DNA from 2 places in the Arthrobacter sp. G119Y2 genome. Region 1 is predicted to be linked to the other one. Evidence: riboswitches for the same ligand, from Rfam matches in the RefSeq annotation. Region 1 holds a riboswitch; the other holds the start of a gene.
The links. Region 1 has a riboswitch for guanidine ahead of WKB88_RS03780 (DMT family transporter). Riboswitches for the same ligand answer to the same signal wherever they lie in the genome.
Positions count from the first base shown of each region.

Region 1 (7,790 bases):
CGGAACTTCCGTCCTGTTTACCAGCCTCGTTCTGGGGCAGTCGGCAGGCTCGGCCCTGACCGGGGCACTGATCGACGCAGGGGGTTTTGGGCCGGCATTCCTGTCCGCCGCCGTCGTCTGCGCCGTCGGGGCCCTGGGCTTCGCACCCCGCGGAGAGCAGCGCTAGGAAGCCAGCCGCTCCCCGGCGCCGGGGCCGGTTCCGTTAGGCACAGCGCCATGGCCGGGCCGGCTAACCTCGGCCCAGACCTCATCGAGGGAAAGTCCGAGGACATCTGCAATGGCGGCGATGGTGGGAAAGGCAGGGGTGGCCACGCGGCCCGCTTCGATTTTCCGCAGCGTCTCAGGTGATACGCCGGCGTCGAGCGCAGTCTGCAGCATGGGGCGCTCTCCCCTCGCACGGCGCAGCAAGACGCCCAGACGCTGGCCGCGTTCGACCTCGGCGGGAGTAAGCGGCAATCTGACCATGGCTCCAATAGTAATACCGGGATACCATTGCCGGGATAGTTATTGGAGAACAGAAAGGTCCCGCATGATCGAGATCATGACTCCCGCCGAGCTGGTCCGCGCCAGGGAAACAGGCGCGCTGGTCGCGAACATCCTGCAGACGCTGAAGGGCCGCAGCGCGGTGGGAACCAACCTCTTGGACATCGACCGGTGGGCCAAGGCCATGATTCTCGAAGCCGGAGCCGTCTCCTGCTACGTCGACTACGCACCCTCCTTCGGCCGGGGACCGTTTGGGCACTACATTTGCACGTCGGTGAATGATGCAGTGCTGCACGGACTACCGCACAACTATTCACTGGCCGACGGCGATCTGGTCTCCCTCGACCTGGCGGTATCCCTGGGCGGAGTTGTTGCAGACTCGGCCATCAGCTTCACGGTGGGTTCGCAGGCGGCCCAAGATGCAGTGATGATCACCACCACGGAACGCGCCCTGAAGGCGGGAATCGCGGCTGCCAAACCCGGCGCCCGGATCGGCGACATCTCTTATGCCATCGGCACCGTCCTTGGCGCCGCCGGCTATCCGGTGAACACTGAATTTGGCGGTCACGGCGTCGGATCGACCATGCACCAGGATCCGCACATTTCAAACTCCGGCCGGCCCGGGCGGGGCTACAAGCTGCGCCCCGGGCTGCTGCTGGCTCTGGAGCCGTGGGTGATGGCAGACACGGCAGAACTCGTGACCGACGCCGACGGCTGGACCCTCCGCAGTGCCACCGGATGCCGGACCGCGCACAGCGAACACACGATCGCGATCACCGACGACGGCGCTGAAATCCTCACCCTGCCCCGCTAGCTGCAGCCGGCCGGCGCCGGACCCGGTTCCGGACTGAGTGCCGGACCCGGGCTCGGGGCCGGGCCCATTCCGGGGCCGGTCCATTCCGGGTCCGGTCCATTCCGTTCCGCGGTTAGTACTTCTTCGAATCGTCCAACAGCGCAGCGATCGCGTCGAGGGTTTCATTGTCCACATCGGCCAGCGTGCGGGTGGCGAATTCCTTGACCTTCGCCCGGCGCATGGCGGCCAGCAGTTCCAGTTCGTGCTGGATCCGTTCCGGGACCGCTCCGTCGGAGTTGAGCAGGTAGTCCGGATTGACCTGGAAGAATTCAGCCAGGGCAATGAGCACTTCCGGCGGCTGCCTGACGGTGGCGTCTCCGGCCTTAATATGATGCCACCGGGTCCGGGAGAGCTTTACGCCTTTTTCAAACAGGGCCGTCTGAATGTCCTGAAACTCATAGGGCCTGCCCTCGGCCGTCACCATCACATCGAGAAGCAGGTCGATTTTGCGGGCAAGAATCTGCGAATTCCTCAGGTTGCGCTGGGCAGCACCTTCAGCGGCCATGGTGTATTTCGCCTCCGAAACGTACGTCGATTAAGTCTTTGCCGGCATTCAGGCCCAGGGAACGGCACCAGGCCTGGACTGATTGATTCCACAACTGCGGAGCGGCGTTCCACTCCAGGGTGTGGTGGGCGCCTTCAAACTCAACGAATCGCACAGGCTGGCTTTGCCTGGACACGAACATTCGGGAGAGCTCTACCGGAACGGATTTATCCTCCGTCCCATGCAAAATCATAGTAGGGATAGTTGAATGTTTTTGCATGTACGTGCCGGGCATCTCTTTCCACCGGATGACAGGGTCCCCCTGGGGCCGCAGCAGGTTCACTGTGTGCGGCAGCAGTTTGGCAATGATGCGCGGGCAACCCAGTCCCTGCAGCTGTGCAGAAATGATCGCCGGCCAGTCAAGCGCCGGTGAGACCAGGACAACTCCCGCCGTACTGTTGTCCGCAGCATGGGCAACGGTGCGGAGCACGATGGAGGCTCCGAGAGACCACCCGACAAACACGACGGCACGGGCCCCGCGGGCCAGCGCATAGCGTCTTGCGGCTTCGATATCCCGCCATTCGCTGATGCCCAGATGGCTGTGGTCCGGTTCCGGCGAGACATCCAGCGACGTGCGGTAGGACGGCAGCAGCGAGGTGCAGCCGAGGCCGGCAAAAGCTTCCACTCCGCGCAGGCACTGGCTGCGCGAACTGCCCAGCCCGTGGACGTGAATGACCCATACGCCGCTGCTGGCTTCCGGGGAACCGGGCGGAATGACCCAGGCCGGAAGCCCGGCAATCAGTGTTTCTTCATGCGGGTAGCCGAAATCGGCCGGGCTCTCGCCCAGATGGCCGCTGAGCTGCCCGCTGCCGTCCCGAAGAAGGTCAGAGGCGCTGCCTCGTTCCACGACCCGCCGCAGCCGGTCCCCGGCAATGGTTGCCGGGCCAAGAACCACAAGATCCCCTCCGGATGCAGCGCGCATGCTCAGCCGGCCCGGATGGGCGGCGAAACCATCGGGTGAAAATTCCAGGTATTCCCGGCCTGCAGCCTGCCCGCTTCCCTGTATCGGGACCAGGCGCCTGCTGCGGCCGGCGTCGGTAATTTTGGCACGCAGCAGCGATCCGCCGAGAGCCGCAAGGGCGCCGGCGGCAACGGCGGCCACCCCTGCCACGGCGGCAGGGACCGGCAGAACGATCCTGCCCATCAGAGCATGCGCCCCTGCTTCAGGCACAGCGCCTCCGCCTTGCGCAGGGCAGCTGCCTCATCCGGTGATAGTTCCGCGGATCCGGATACAGCCAGCCAGTCATGGATTTCAATGACCAGCCGGTGAATGACGTCGGTGGTCTCGCGCGCACTTTGCCGGGGAACGGCCACCGTGTCGGCCCCGGTTCCCATCAGGCTGACAGCCGGAGTCCGGGCAACCGTTCTGTTCCAGAGGGCCTTCAGCTGCGGCTCGAGTTCCCTGAGCTGCCGTCCCATAGTGATGTCGCTGATGATTCTCCCCAGCGGCGGAACAGCCAGGCCCACGGACAGCAGGACCACCGTCAGGGGATTAAGCACGTCATAGATGCCCCCGACGGACCTCATAACGCCCTCCTGCCCCGTCACATGCGTTACGTCCATGACAATGACGGATGAGCACAGCAACAGGCCGACGCCGCATCCCGCGCCGATGATGCTGAAGCCGGCCCGGAAACGCCTGCGCCTCATTTTGGGAACGTTCCCGACGCAGGTTCGCAGCGTCGCCGCCATCACGGCGAAGATGTACAGGTACTGGATCGCAGAGTAGAGGGCAGCGGCGGGCTGGTCTCCGTAGTCGAGCATGAATTGTGTGGAGGGTGCCGGGTTGTCGATCCGGGCGAAGCTCACCACCATGACGGCAATCGTGACCACGGCGCCGACCCGGCCCCATCTCCCTCCTCCGCCCCGGCTGCTGCCGGCGGTGGCGCCGAGGGTTATGGCGCGGGACAGGTAGAAAATACCAAGAATGAGCAGGATGTTGGAGACGAGGTCCAGTCCATTAGCCCAGGGGGAATGTTCCGCCGCCCACAGATACACCTCGTTGATGTTGGTGGTCAGCGACGCCGCGATGACCACCGCAGCCTTCAGCATGGAGTTGTCCCGGCGGGCACGGGCGCGGAGGGAAAGGGTCAGGACCAGCAACCACATGAAGGTCGCCACGAGCAGGCTCATCATTCGAAGTATGCCTCGTATCTGAAAATCTCTTGGGTGGATTCCCGGATTGCGGCCGCCAGGAGGTCGGCCAGATGTTCGGCAGTTGCTTCCAGATCGGACCGGAAATCGCCCCGGGCCAGGGCTTTGGCAACCACCTCGCCCGATAATTCCTGAAAAATCTTTATGCCCTGCCAGGTGGCACCTTCGTATTCATCGTGACGAAGGATCATGTGTGAAAGTTCGTGGAGAATCATCTGCTGCCGGTGCAGCATTCCCCTGGTGACCGAGTGGTAAACCACGTCCACCTGTTCCCGCGGAATCCAGAGGCCGCAGATTTTCTTTCCGGTGAGCTTTTCACTCTCAACTATCACTATTCTGCGTCCGCGGAGTTCTTCAACGTGCCGAATCAGCGATTCAAGGGTGATGCGCTCGGGCAATCGGAGACGGTCAAAAGCGTCTTTGGCGGTTTGGCGCAGCTGCTCATCCATGGGAATCCTCAATGTACCTGATTCCCCTCACCGGGCTAGTTCGGAACATGTTCCGATCATGTATTATGAAACGACCGGCCCGCGGCCGGGCATTGCGAAAGTTGGGGGACTTGCGAGAGTTTTCGCAGCTATGCCCGGCACGGGCCGGTTTCATTTCTCGGTGAATTGATCAGCCGTACTCACGGCTGCGGGGCTGGTTGTCCTGTCTCAGTACAGCTAGTGGCTGAGTTTCAGTCCCACGACCCCGCCGACGATCATCATGAGGAACACGACCTTCAGCAAGGATGACGCCTCAGCACCGGTCACCATTGCATAAACAACGGTCAACGCTGCGCCAATTCCCACCCAGACCGCATAGGCCGTGCCGGTGGGCAGGTCCCTCATCGCATACGCAAGGCCGGCCATGCTGGCCAGCAGCGACGGGATGAACACCAAGGTCGGTCCGACTTTGCTGAAGCCGTCGGATTTGCCCAGGGCAGTTGCCCAAACAGCTTCCAGCACACCGGATATGACAAGAATGATCCATGACATGGGAATCTCCAATGGGCCGTCTTGTCGCACACCGGGTACGGCACCCATCGTCCGGGAGGCTCACTGTGATAGCGAGGCTCTGCCTTAAAGCTCTCACGCCGCACGGCCCGGGTCGAATTTGGTGAGGTATCTGACCGTGGCTACGCTGATCGGACAGCGGGGAACGAGCAGCAGGGAACCGAAGCAGACAAGGCTGGTGAGTGCAGTGGTGGCAGCAGGCCGTACATCAGGTGCCGCCTCAGCTACCCCGCGCGCCGTTTTATCGCTCCTCGGTTTATCCGCCGTCATTGCCGGGCTCCTCACCATGCATATCTGGGTGGGCGGATTTGGAGCCCCTTCCCACCACGGGACTGTGGCGGTGGGCAGCACAGCAGCCGGACCTGCCGCGGCATCTCCGGGAACCGGGCACCTTCCGGCACCGGCCGCCCTCATCGGCGCCGCAGCCGCGGATCATGACTCCATGCCCGGCTGCGCAGGCAGCTGCGCCGACGAAGCGGCCTTCGGCATGTGCATGCTCGCACTGGTCATCATGGGTGCATTCGCACTGCGCACTCCTTCAGGGTGCGCGCCTGCCTTCTCGCTGGCCAACAGGGGTCCCCCCACACTGCCCCGGGCGTTCCGCCCGGCCCCGTGCCCTTCACTCACTCAGCTCTGCATCAGCCGCACGTAAAATCCGCGTCCTTTGGACAGCGCACAGCAGCCAATGCACCCACAACCTGAGTATTGAAGGATTTATCCAATGAAACGCCATACATCCCAGCCCCCGCATGCCTTGTCCGCGCTCGCCCTCGCCGCCGCCCTGGTTCTGGCCGGATGCGGACAAAGCGGTACCGGTGACGCAGCCTCCGGATCAGCGGACTCCAGCGCAGCGGAGACCGCTGCTCCGGATTCCGCTGCCGCAAACCATAATGATGCCGACACGATTTTTGCTCAAATGATGATCCCGCACCATCAGCAGGCGGTCGAGATGAGCAACATGATGCTCGCCAAGGACGGCCTCAGCCCTGAGATCGTGGATCTGGCCAGCGGGATCAAGGACGCCCAGGGGCCGGAAATCGAGACAATGACCCGCTGGCTGGAGAGCTGGGGAGAACCCGCGGAGCCGGCCGACGGCATGCAGGGGCACCAGCACACGGGGTCCGTGGACACCATGGAGGGAATGCTGAGTGAAGAGCAGCTGTCCCGGCTCAAAGAGGCCCGGGGCGCTGACGCATCGCGGATGTTCCTGGAGTCCATGACGGCCCACCACGAGGGCGCCGTCAGCATGGCCCGGGACGAGCTTGAGGGCGGCCGCAATCCGGAAGCCCTGGAGCTGGCCGGCACCGTAATCAGCACGCAGCAGGCCGAAATAACAGAAATGGGCAAGCTGCTCGCAGCCCTCTAGGCACCGCCAACCGCTCGGGTTGGACGACTGACCCCTGCACCGGTGGGCGGCGGGGCCGGAGTTCCGGCCCCGCCGCCCATGGTGTTAAGGGGATGGTTCCCTAGGCAGATCCGGGCTAGGCGAGCGTGAGGAAGAGTTTTTCCATGTCGGCGCGGTCGGCCGTGGAGTCCTCGTTGGCGAGGCACTGCTCGAGACCGGTGGCAATGATGGAGAATCCCGCACGGTCAATGGCCTTGGACGCTGCCGCGAGCTGCGTAACCACGGCCTTGCAGTCGGTGCCCTCTTCCAGCATGCGGATGACGGCATTGAGCTGCCCGCTGGCCCGCTTGAGCCTGTTGATGGCTGGTTTCATGTCGTCTGACTCCAGGTGCACGGTGGCCCTCCTCGGTAGATGTTCTCCAATGTTATACCCCAGGGGGTTTATTCAAGCACGGCAAAGGCCGATTTGAATACCCCCGGGGGTATGTGCCAGACTCGAAGCGGCGGATGAACGCCGCCAGCCACCTGCACCAGAGGAGAAACACATGTGCCGCGCAGTTCCCTGCCGCAAGTGCCGGAAGATGACGTGGGCCGGATGCGGACAGCATGTCCAGCAGGTCATGGCCCATATCCCCCGCGCCGAGCGCTGCACCTGCGATCCGAACGCGCCAAAGGCCTCCCCGTCAAAGGGCTGGCTGACGCGGCTTCTCGGTCGCTAACCGAAGTAGCCGTCATGCACCGGAGGCATGACGGCACAGGGAAACCCCGTACCCCTCCGGGTATCACTATTCGAATCCAAGGAGACAAATGCTTCTCGAACGCATCTATGACGAGGACCTCGCCCAGGCCAGCTACCTCATCGGCTGCCAGGCCAAGGGCGAAGCCCTGGTGGTGGACGCCCGCCGCGACATCGAGGTGTACCGCCGGCTCGCTGCCGCCAACGGCATGAAGATCGTTGCCGTCACTGAAACGCACATCCACGCCGACTACCTCTCCGGCACGCGTGAGCTTGCCGCTGCCACCGGCGCGCAGATCTACGTTTCGGGCGCAGGCGGCGAAGACTGGCAGTACGGCTTCGACGGCGAGCGCCTCTTCGACCAGTCCGCGATCACGCTGGGCAACATCACCGTCAAGGCGCTGCACACCCCCGGGCACACGCCGGAACACCTGTCCTTCCTGATCACCGACGGTGCCTTCAGCGACAGCCCCGGCTACCTCCTCTCCGGAGACTTTGTATTCTCCGGAGATCTGGGCCGCCCCGACCTGCTGGACGAGGCCGCAGGCGGCGTCGATACCCGCTTCGACGGAGCTCACGATCTGTTCGTCTCCCTGAAAGAGAAGTTCCTGACCCTGCCTGACTATGTTCAGGTCTTCCCGGGCCACGGATCGGGCAGTGCATGCGGGAAGGCGCTG
Region 1 is NZ_JBBPFS010000002.1:18,422-26,211, reverse strand. Features, by position in the region: gene WKB88_RS03815 (MFS transporter) at 1-166, shown strand, start outside; gene WKB88_RS03810 (helix-turn-helix transcriptional regulator) at 163-465, opposite strand; gene map (type I methionyl aminopeptidase) at 530-1,297, shown strand; gene WKB88_RS03800 (hypothetical protein) at 1,410-1,841, opposite strand; gene WKB88_RS03795 (alpha/beta hydrolase family protein) at 1,831-3,024, opposite strand; gene WKB88_RS03790 (hypothetical protein) at 3,024-4,013, opposite strand; gene WKB88_RS03785 (hypothetical protein) at 4,013-4,483, opposite strand; gene WKB88_RS03780 (DMT family transporter) at 4,700-5,014, opposite strand; guanidine-III (ykkC-III) riboswitch at 5,025-5,095, opposite strand; gene WKB88_RS03775 (hypothetical protein) at 5,151-5,684, shown strand; gene WKB88_RS03770 (DUF305 domain-containing protein) at 5,754-6,398, shown strand; gene WKB88_RS03765 (metal-sensitive transcriptional regulator) at 6,514-6,750, opposite strand; gene WKB88_RS03760 (MBL fold metallo-hydrolase) at 7,185-7,790, shown strand, end outside.

Region 2 (7,790 bases), on a different contig from region 1:
TCGCCTTCAGAGCGCGTGCCGTGGCGGGACACCTTTGCCTCGCTGCGGATCCTGAACTTCCGGCTCTTCACCGCCGCGCACCTCGTGGCCGTGGTGGCCATCTGGATGCAGCGCATTGCCCAGGACTGGCTTGTTCTGGAGCTTTCCGGAAGCGTCACCGCCGTCGGTATCACCACCGCCTTCCAGTTCCTGCCGACCCTGCTGCTCGGACCCCTGGGCGGAATCATCGCTGACCGGCATTCCAAGCGGATCCTGCTGATGGTGAGCCAGTCTGCCGCCGCCGTCCTGGCCCTTGCCCTTGCGGTGCTTGCGCTGACCGGCGCGGTTCAGGTGTGGCATGTCTACCTTGTGGCGCTGGCGCTGGGCATGGTGACCGTGATTGACCAGCCGGCACGGCAGGTTTTCGTCCATGAAATGGTGGGGCCTAAGCACCTGCGCAACGCCCTGAGTGTGAGCTCCTCGGTCTTCCAGCTCGGCGCCATGGTGGGGCCGGCAGTGGCCGGCGTCATGATCGGCGCCGTCGGCGGAGGGTGGGCCTTCGCCATCAACGCAGCCGCCTGCAGCTTCACGGTGTTCATGCTCGGACGGCTTCGCACCGATCAGCTTTTCCGGACCGAACCCGCGCCCCGCACCAAGGGGATGCTCCGGGAAGGAGCGCGGTATGCCCGCACCACGCCCACCGTGTTCTGGCCGATGGCCATGTGCGCCTTCGTATCGGTCTTTGCCCTGAGTACCCCTGTTCTGATGGCGGCTTTCGCGGACGAGGTCTTCCACAGCGGCGCCAACGGCTTCGGACTCCTGAATACCCTGGTGGCCACCGGAGCGTTGGCCGGTGCGGTGGCGTCGACGCGGCGCCGGACGCTGCGGCTTCGGACCGTCATCGTCAGCGCGGCCACCTTCGCCATCGCTCTGGCTGCGTCCGCCTTTTCGCCGTCCCTTCCGGTCTTCGGCGCGGTCATGATCGTGGCCGGATTCTGTTCCATGCAGTTCATTACGAGCGCCAATCAGCTCGTGCAGTCGACGACGGCGGTAGTCATCCGCGGGCGGGTCATGAGCCTGTACATCATGGTTCTGATTGGCGGACAGGCAGTCGGCGGACCACTCACCGGCTGGCTGGCCGAAGTTCTCGAACCGCAGGGCGCTATTTTCGTCGCCGGGGCGGTCCCCGCACTGGCTGCCGCCGTCATCGGCCTCATCCTGGCACGGCAGGGAAACCTGCGGCTGCGGTTGCCTTCACGGCTGCGCCTGCGGTCACCTCTGCGGCCACGGGGCATCGCCGAGAGCCGGAGGCAGCAGGCCTGATCCGCTTGATCGCTGAGCCGTTGAACTGCTGATGCGCCCGCCGGCAGACGGCACGGGCACAAGCACCGGCAGTCAGCGGCACCGGCAGGCCCGTTCCGGATTTGCTACCGTAGGAGATCAAGACCGGATCCCGGTCTCCGGACGACGGTTCAGTACCCGGACAGCGACAAGACTGGCCAAAGGAATGTGTCATGGCATGGGTCATCCTTGTTTTCTCCGGCATGCTGGAGGCGGTCTGGGCAACAGCGCTCGGCAAATCGGAGAACTTCCGGCGTCTCTGGCCCACGGTCATCTTCGCGGCGGGGATTGTCCTGAGCATGGCCGGCCTTGCCGTTGCCATGCAGTCCATACCTGTGGGCACCGCTTATGCCGTGTGGGTGGGTATCGGGGCCGTTCTGACCGCCGCCTACGCGATGGTGTTCGGCGGCGAGAAAGCCACGGTCATTAAGGTCCTGCTGCTGCTCGGCGTGGTGGGCTGCGTTGTCGGCCTAAAGTTGGTGGGCTAAGCATGCCGTGGATCATCCTTCTCCTCAGCGCCGTCCTGGAAGCCGTCTGGGCAACCGCCCTCGACGCCTCGGCAGGCTTTACCGTTCTCCTTCCGTCCCTGATCTTCCTTGCCGCCGGGGCCCTTTCCATGGTGGGTCTTTCGTACGCCATGAACTTCATTCCCATCTCCACTGCCTACGCAGTCTGGACGGGCCTGGGTGCGGTTCTGACCGTGGCCTATGCCATGATCTTCGGCAATGAACAGCCCGGGCTGCTGAAGATCCTTTTCCTGACGGGAATCATCGGCTGTGTGGTCGGACTGAAGTTCGTGGATTCGCCATCCGGTGAGGGACGGGACAGCTCCAACCGCAGCGCCTCCGCACAGGATCAGGAAAGCGGGCACTAGCGGCTTCTAGGGGCGGCCTTTGCCGGCGGGGCGTGCCAAGGCCGGCTTTTTGCCGCCAGGGCTTTCCAAGGAGTTCAGGCGGGACGATACTGCTCTGGATGCCGGAGTGAAAACGAACTCCGGCACACCTCAGGTAAACCGGCAGCGACGATCGGAGCCTTCCATGGCCACGGCAGAAAGCTCGTCCTCCACCTCCCTCTTCCGGCGCAAGCCCATTGACGAGGTGGAAGACGAAAAAACCGGCAGCAAACTCTTCAAAAGCCTCGGCCTATGGCAACTGACCGCCATCGGCGTCGGCGGCATCATCGGCATCGGCATCTTCACCCTCGCCGGCCTGGTGGCCAACGGCGGCGCTGATGCTCCCGGCGTCGGGCCCGGCGTGCTGATCTCCTTCCTCATCGCCGGCCTGGCGAGTGCGGCTGCGGCATTGTCCTATGCAGAATTTGCCGGCATGGTTCCCCGGGCCGGTTCCGCGTACACCTACGGGTATGTGGCGCTTGGGGAGATCATCGGCTGGTTCATCGGCTGGGATCTGCTGTTGGAATACACCGCCATCGTTGCCGTGGTCGCCATTGGCATTTCCGGCTATTTCACCGAGTTCATGGCCGGAATCGGCATCGACGTGCCGGCCTGGATGCAGGGCACCGGCGATACCGTGGAGGGCGGGGTCGTGAACCTTCCCGCTCTGGTGGTCTGCCTCTTCATCACGTGGATTCTCAGCCGCGGCACCAAGACCTTCGGCCGGTTCGAGCTCGTGGCCGTGGGGCTGAAGGTGCTGCTCATCCTCTTCATCGTGGGTCTCGGGTTCTTTTTCGTGAACGTAGAGAACTACACACCCTTCCTGCCCAACGGCTTCGGCGTGGTCTTCACAGGTGCCGCCACGGTGTTTTTCGCGGTGTTCGGCTATGACGCCATGAGCACGGCAGCGGAGGAGGCAACCGACGGCAAGAAGCACATGCCCAAGGCAATCCTGCTGTCGCTGGCCGTGGCCATGGTGCTGTATGTCCTGGCCACACTGGTGTTGACGGGCATGCAGAACTACACCGAAATCAGCCCCACCGCAGGCTTCGCGTCTGCGTTCCAGTCCGTCGGGTTGCCCGTCATCGCCACCGTGATTTCGGCCTTCGCCGTGCTCTCCATCCTGACCGTCATGCTCACCTTCCTGCTCGGTGTCACCCGGGTCTGGTTTTCCATGAGCCGCGACGGCCTGCTGCCGAGCTGGTTCGCCGGGACCGACCGCCACGGCACTCCGCAGCGCGTGACCTGGATCGCCGGCATTGCTTCCGCCCTGCTCGCGGGCGTCTTCCCCATCCGCGCCGTGGCCGATCTGACAAACATCGGCATCCTCGCTGCGTTTGTGGTGGTCTGCGTGGCAGTCATCGTCCTGCGCCGCCGCCAGCCCGATGCGCCCAGGGAGTTCCGCCTGCCGCTGATGCCGTGGATTCCGGCATTTGGCGTTCTCTCCTCCGGGTTCCTTATGCTGCAGCTGCACTGGGAGACATGGCTGCGCTTCGGCGTCTGGCTCGTGATTGGGCTGATCATCTACTGGTTCTACGGGCGGCGTCATTCGCTGCTGAATCCCAGCAGCCCGCGCCTGGCGCCGCCGGCACCCGAGGCCGCCTAACTGCCAGCCCCTGCCCGGCGCCGGGGCCGTTCCTTTGGACGACCGCTTCTGTGGGACGTCCTCCTTTCGGCCGACGACGACGGCGGCACGGTCTTCTACCGTTGGGGCCATGGATCCCGCTCATTTTGGTGCTTTGGCCGTACTCGCCCTCGTGGATTCCACGAGCTTTGGAACCCTGCTCATTCCGGTCTGGCTGTTGCTGGCACCGGGCAGGCTGCGTCCCGGAAGGATACTGCTGTTCCTGGCGACTGTGGCCGTCTTCTACTTCGCCGCCGGGCTGGCCATCCTGTTTGGCGCCGGGTTTGTGATCGAGAATTACGGCGGGCTTTTCCAATCGCGCGGATTCTCGGTGCTTCTGCTGGTTGCCGGCGCAGCGCTGCTGGCTTGGAGCTTCCAGCTCGAGGCCAAGGCAAAACAGGAAAAGGCCTCGCGGTTACAAGTCCAGGTGCCTGTCACCGCTGACCGGCAGGAGGGCGAAAGTTTCGCCGGTTCCGGTGCCGGTACTAGTTCCAGTTCCAGTTCCAGTTCCAGTTCCAGTGCTGCCAGTGCCGGGACCAGTGCTGCCAGTGCCGGGACCAGTGCTGCCAGTGTCGCCGGTGCCGTTCCTGCGGGCCGATTGTCGCGCTGGCGGCTGAAGGCAGTGGGGACCGACTCCCGGCGGGGCGGAAGTGCGGCCCTGGTCGGTTTGGCGCTGGCGGCTGCCACTCTGGAACTCGCGACCATGCTTCCGTATCTGGGTGCGATCGGCTTGATCAGCACCTCTGCTATGGCGTGGCCGCTGCCCGGTTTCGTCCTCGCCGCCTACTGCACGCTCATGGTCATGCCGGCACTCATCCTTCTGGCTGCACGCCTCACCGCGTCCCGGCGGGTGGACCCGATCCTGAGAAGGCTGGACGGCTTTCTGACCCGGACGTCTACAAACACCCTCTCCTGGGTGACTGGAATTCTGGGTGTCATCCTGATCATCAACACTGTCGGGCCCGCCCTCAGCGGATAACCGCCGCGCCGCCTTTTGGGACAGCCGTCTCCACCGTCGTTGGCGGCCACGCCCTTGGCGGCAGCGGCCCTGCCAGCCGTATTTCGTCCCACGGGTAAAACGCGACACAGCACGTTTCAGCGCACCGTTAGACATCGTTCGGTATAAAAGGGGCTATCATCTGCTTGAGGACCTGCTGGGTGGGTCCGGTAGCTGGGGGAGTAAAAATGGGCGGGGAGTCTCAAGAAGTGCCTTTTGCACGGAAAAAATCCGCAATGCTCTTTCGCCGCGGGCGGACCATGCTGGTTCTCGTGGCGGCGTTCTGGTTGTGGCTGCTGCTCGGCAGTGCCAATTTTATTGCCAGCCTCTTCGAATCGCCTTTCTACGCACTGCTGGCTCTGTACGGCCTCGGTGTCGTAACCCTCATCTCCCTACTGGTGGCCGTAGTTTCCGTTTTTTATCTGGTTGCGAACCGTCCTGAAAGCACCAAGGCTGCTGCAGGCGATTCGGTTCGTCCCGGTTTCTCCGAGCTGGCACCGGTTATCCGTCTGGTTCCGCGCAAGGTCGCTGACCACAGCGCCGCCCTGACCAACAAGGCAGCAGCAAAATGGCGGGATCTGGCTTCCTGACCTGAGCAATTCCGGCTAAGCAGTTCCCAGCAGCGGGGCCAACCTTGCGCAGGGTTACTCCCCCAAAGGGGCCAAACCCGGCAGCAGGGTTACTCCCCCCATAAGGGACCAAGCCCTTGCAGCGGGGCTACTCTCCCAGCAGCGGGGCCAAAATGTCAGAGCCGGGCGGCAAGGTTGTCCCATGCCTTCCGTCGTTTCAGGTTTCCTTCCTGCCCCCTCACCTGCGGCGCCTCATGTTCCGGGACCCGCTGTCAGCATTCCGGTCGGGACCTTGGCTGGAACGCCGTCGCCAATCACGCATGCGCCGTACCGCCGTGAGCCGTACATCCGGTGCCGGACGCCGTCGTCGTCCGTCATTGACGGCAAGGCAGCTGCCTGGACCCGCACCGCAGTCCTCCTGCATTGGATGGACGATCTCGGACGAGCCCACAACCGTTGGGTTCCCGCGAGGGCAGTGCAGCGCGTGAGCCGGGACGAATCGTCGTGGCAGGACCCCTACGACGACTGGTCCTTCTACTATCCGGAGCTTCCCGCAGCTTTGCCTTCCGCAGCCTCGCACTCCGCGGCTCTGCCCGCCGCAGCTTAGGACCAGTCGAGCGGCGTATCCCGCCGGGGTTCTCCTCTTTATGCGCTCCTGCGCTGTCAATTCCTTGACACTTCCGCGCCCCCGCGTGCTTATGGAGGTAAGGCGGAGCGCCGGCTGGGATCAGCAGCTGCAGCCCGGGGAGCGGAGCAGGAAATGGAATTCAAGAACATCATTGAGGCGGCCGGGGAAATCGTTGACCTGGCAGGGGTAGCGGTAATCATTATCGGTGCCGTTATTGCTACGGTGTCCGCTCTGCGGACCCTCCTCCGGCGCAGCGGACGGCCGGTGTATGAGTCCTACCGTCAGCAGCTGGGCAGATCCATTCTCCTCGGTCTGGAGCTGCTGGTGGCTGCGGACATCATTCGCACGGTGGCTGTGACTCCCACCTTTGAGTCGCTCGGTGTATTGGCTCTGATCGTCCTGATACGGACTTTCCTCAGCTACACCCTGCAGCTGGAAGTCACGGGCAGGCTGCCCTGGCAGCAGTCACGCGGCACCGCCGCCGTTCCTCCTGGTGGATAAGTGGGACGGGGGCCGGCGGGAATCAACCGCGAGCCAAAGCACCGGGCCACCCGAACCCGACCGGAACCAACCGGAACCCAACCGGAATCAGCCTGTTCCACCCGTGCTCATGGGGCCACTCTGAGGTGCTGCCAATGCTCTTTCGGGTGTCGCCCCTGCGGAAGGTGGAGATTGCCGGTCCCAAATGTCATCACAGGGGATGAGGTGCGCCGGCAGCGGCTGATCCTATTCTGGACTGGCGGCGAAAAGGCTTCAACAGAGGGTGCGGCCGCACGAATGGAGATTTTCATTCATTGATTGTTGGGCCTCTGTTAATGATGAAGGAGCAAGGTTTTCCGTATGCCGATCGAATACCTTATGTGGGCTCCTTTGGTGGCTACATCGCTGGTTTTGTACGTCACTCTGGCAGCGGCCGCCTTTTTCAGCATCGCCAATTCGGACTGGGTTTCTCCCCTTTCCCGCCGACTGTGGGCGGCAACCGTGATTCTGCTGCCCATTGCTGGTGCCGTGTTGTGGTTGGCGGCCTCGCATCGCTACAACACAACCCACCACGACGACGGCGAGGCGGAACGGACGCCGAAGGCCGACGCCGGCAAGGCGGAACGGACGCCGAAGGCCGACGCCGGCAAAGTGGCGCCGGATAGGAGCTTTCTGGCTAAGCGGAAGCCAGTTCAGCGGACGACGGGTAAGAGGACTCAGGCTAAGAGAACGAAGGCCAGGAGAACGCTGGCTAAGAGAACACTGTCTAAAGGAAAGCCAGCTAAAAGGACGGCGGCCAGTCACGGTAGCGGACGGTGGACCCTGCCTGTTCACCACCTCCGCAGCCGCGGCGGTATCTAGGCAACAACAGCGGCAGGCATGGCCCGCACCGATATATCCCCTAGAAGGTGTGGCGAATGTATCCCCTAGAAAGGTGGCGGGTCGTCTCCGTAGTCGTCCGGGTCGCCAGCATCTGGGGGTGCCAGGGCTGGGACAGTCGGGATTGGCGGGGCCGGTGCTGCGACGGCTGGGGCTGACGGGGCTGGGACCGGCGGGGCTGGGACCGGCGGGGCTGGTTCCGTGTCCTGGGTCAGCGCGAGGCGCGGTTCGGTGCGGTACTTTCGTCCTCCCGGTGAGGTCCACTCAATAATCCCGGGACTGGGCTGGCAGGCTTTCCAGAATCCTTTGGTTTTGAACATGTGGTGCCGCCGGCATAAATGTTCCAGGTTGTCGTGATCGGTCACGCCTCCCTGCGCCCAGGGTTTGGTGTGGTCGATTTC
Region 2 is NZ_JBBPFS010000004.1:43,038-50,827, forward strand. Features, by position in the region: gene WKB88_RS09450 (MFS transporter) at 1-1,302, shown strand, start outside; guanidine-III (ykkC-III) riboswitch at 1,419-1,483, shown strand; gene WKB88_RS09455 (DMT family transporter) at 1,494-1,808, shown strand; gene WKB88_RS09460 (DMT family transporter) at 1,811-2,194, shown strand; gene WKB88_RS09465 (amino acid permease) at 2,358-3,818, shown strand; gene WKB88_RS09470 (GAP family protein) at 3,928-4,815, shown strand; gene WKB88_RS09475 (hypothetical protein) at 5,022-5,423, shown strand; gene WKB88_RS09480 (hypothetical protein) at 5,605-6,009, shown strand; gene WKB88_RS09485 (DUF1622 domain-containing protein) at 6,163-6,531, shown strand; gene WKB88_RS09490 (PLD nuclease N-terminal domain-containing protein) at 6,871-7,371, shown strand; gene WKB88_RS09495 (HNH endonuclease signature motif containing protein) at 7,437-7,790, opposite strand, start outside.
Region 2: another riboswitch for guanidine. It lies ahead of WKB88_RS09455 (DMT family transporter); the one in region 1 lies ahead of WKB88_RS03780 (DMT family transporter).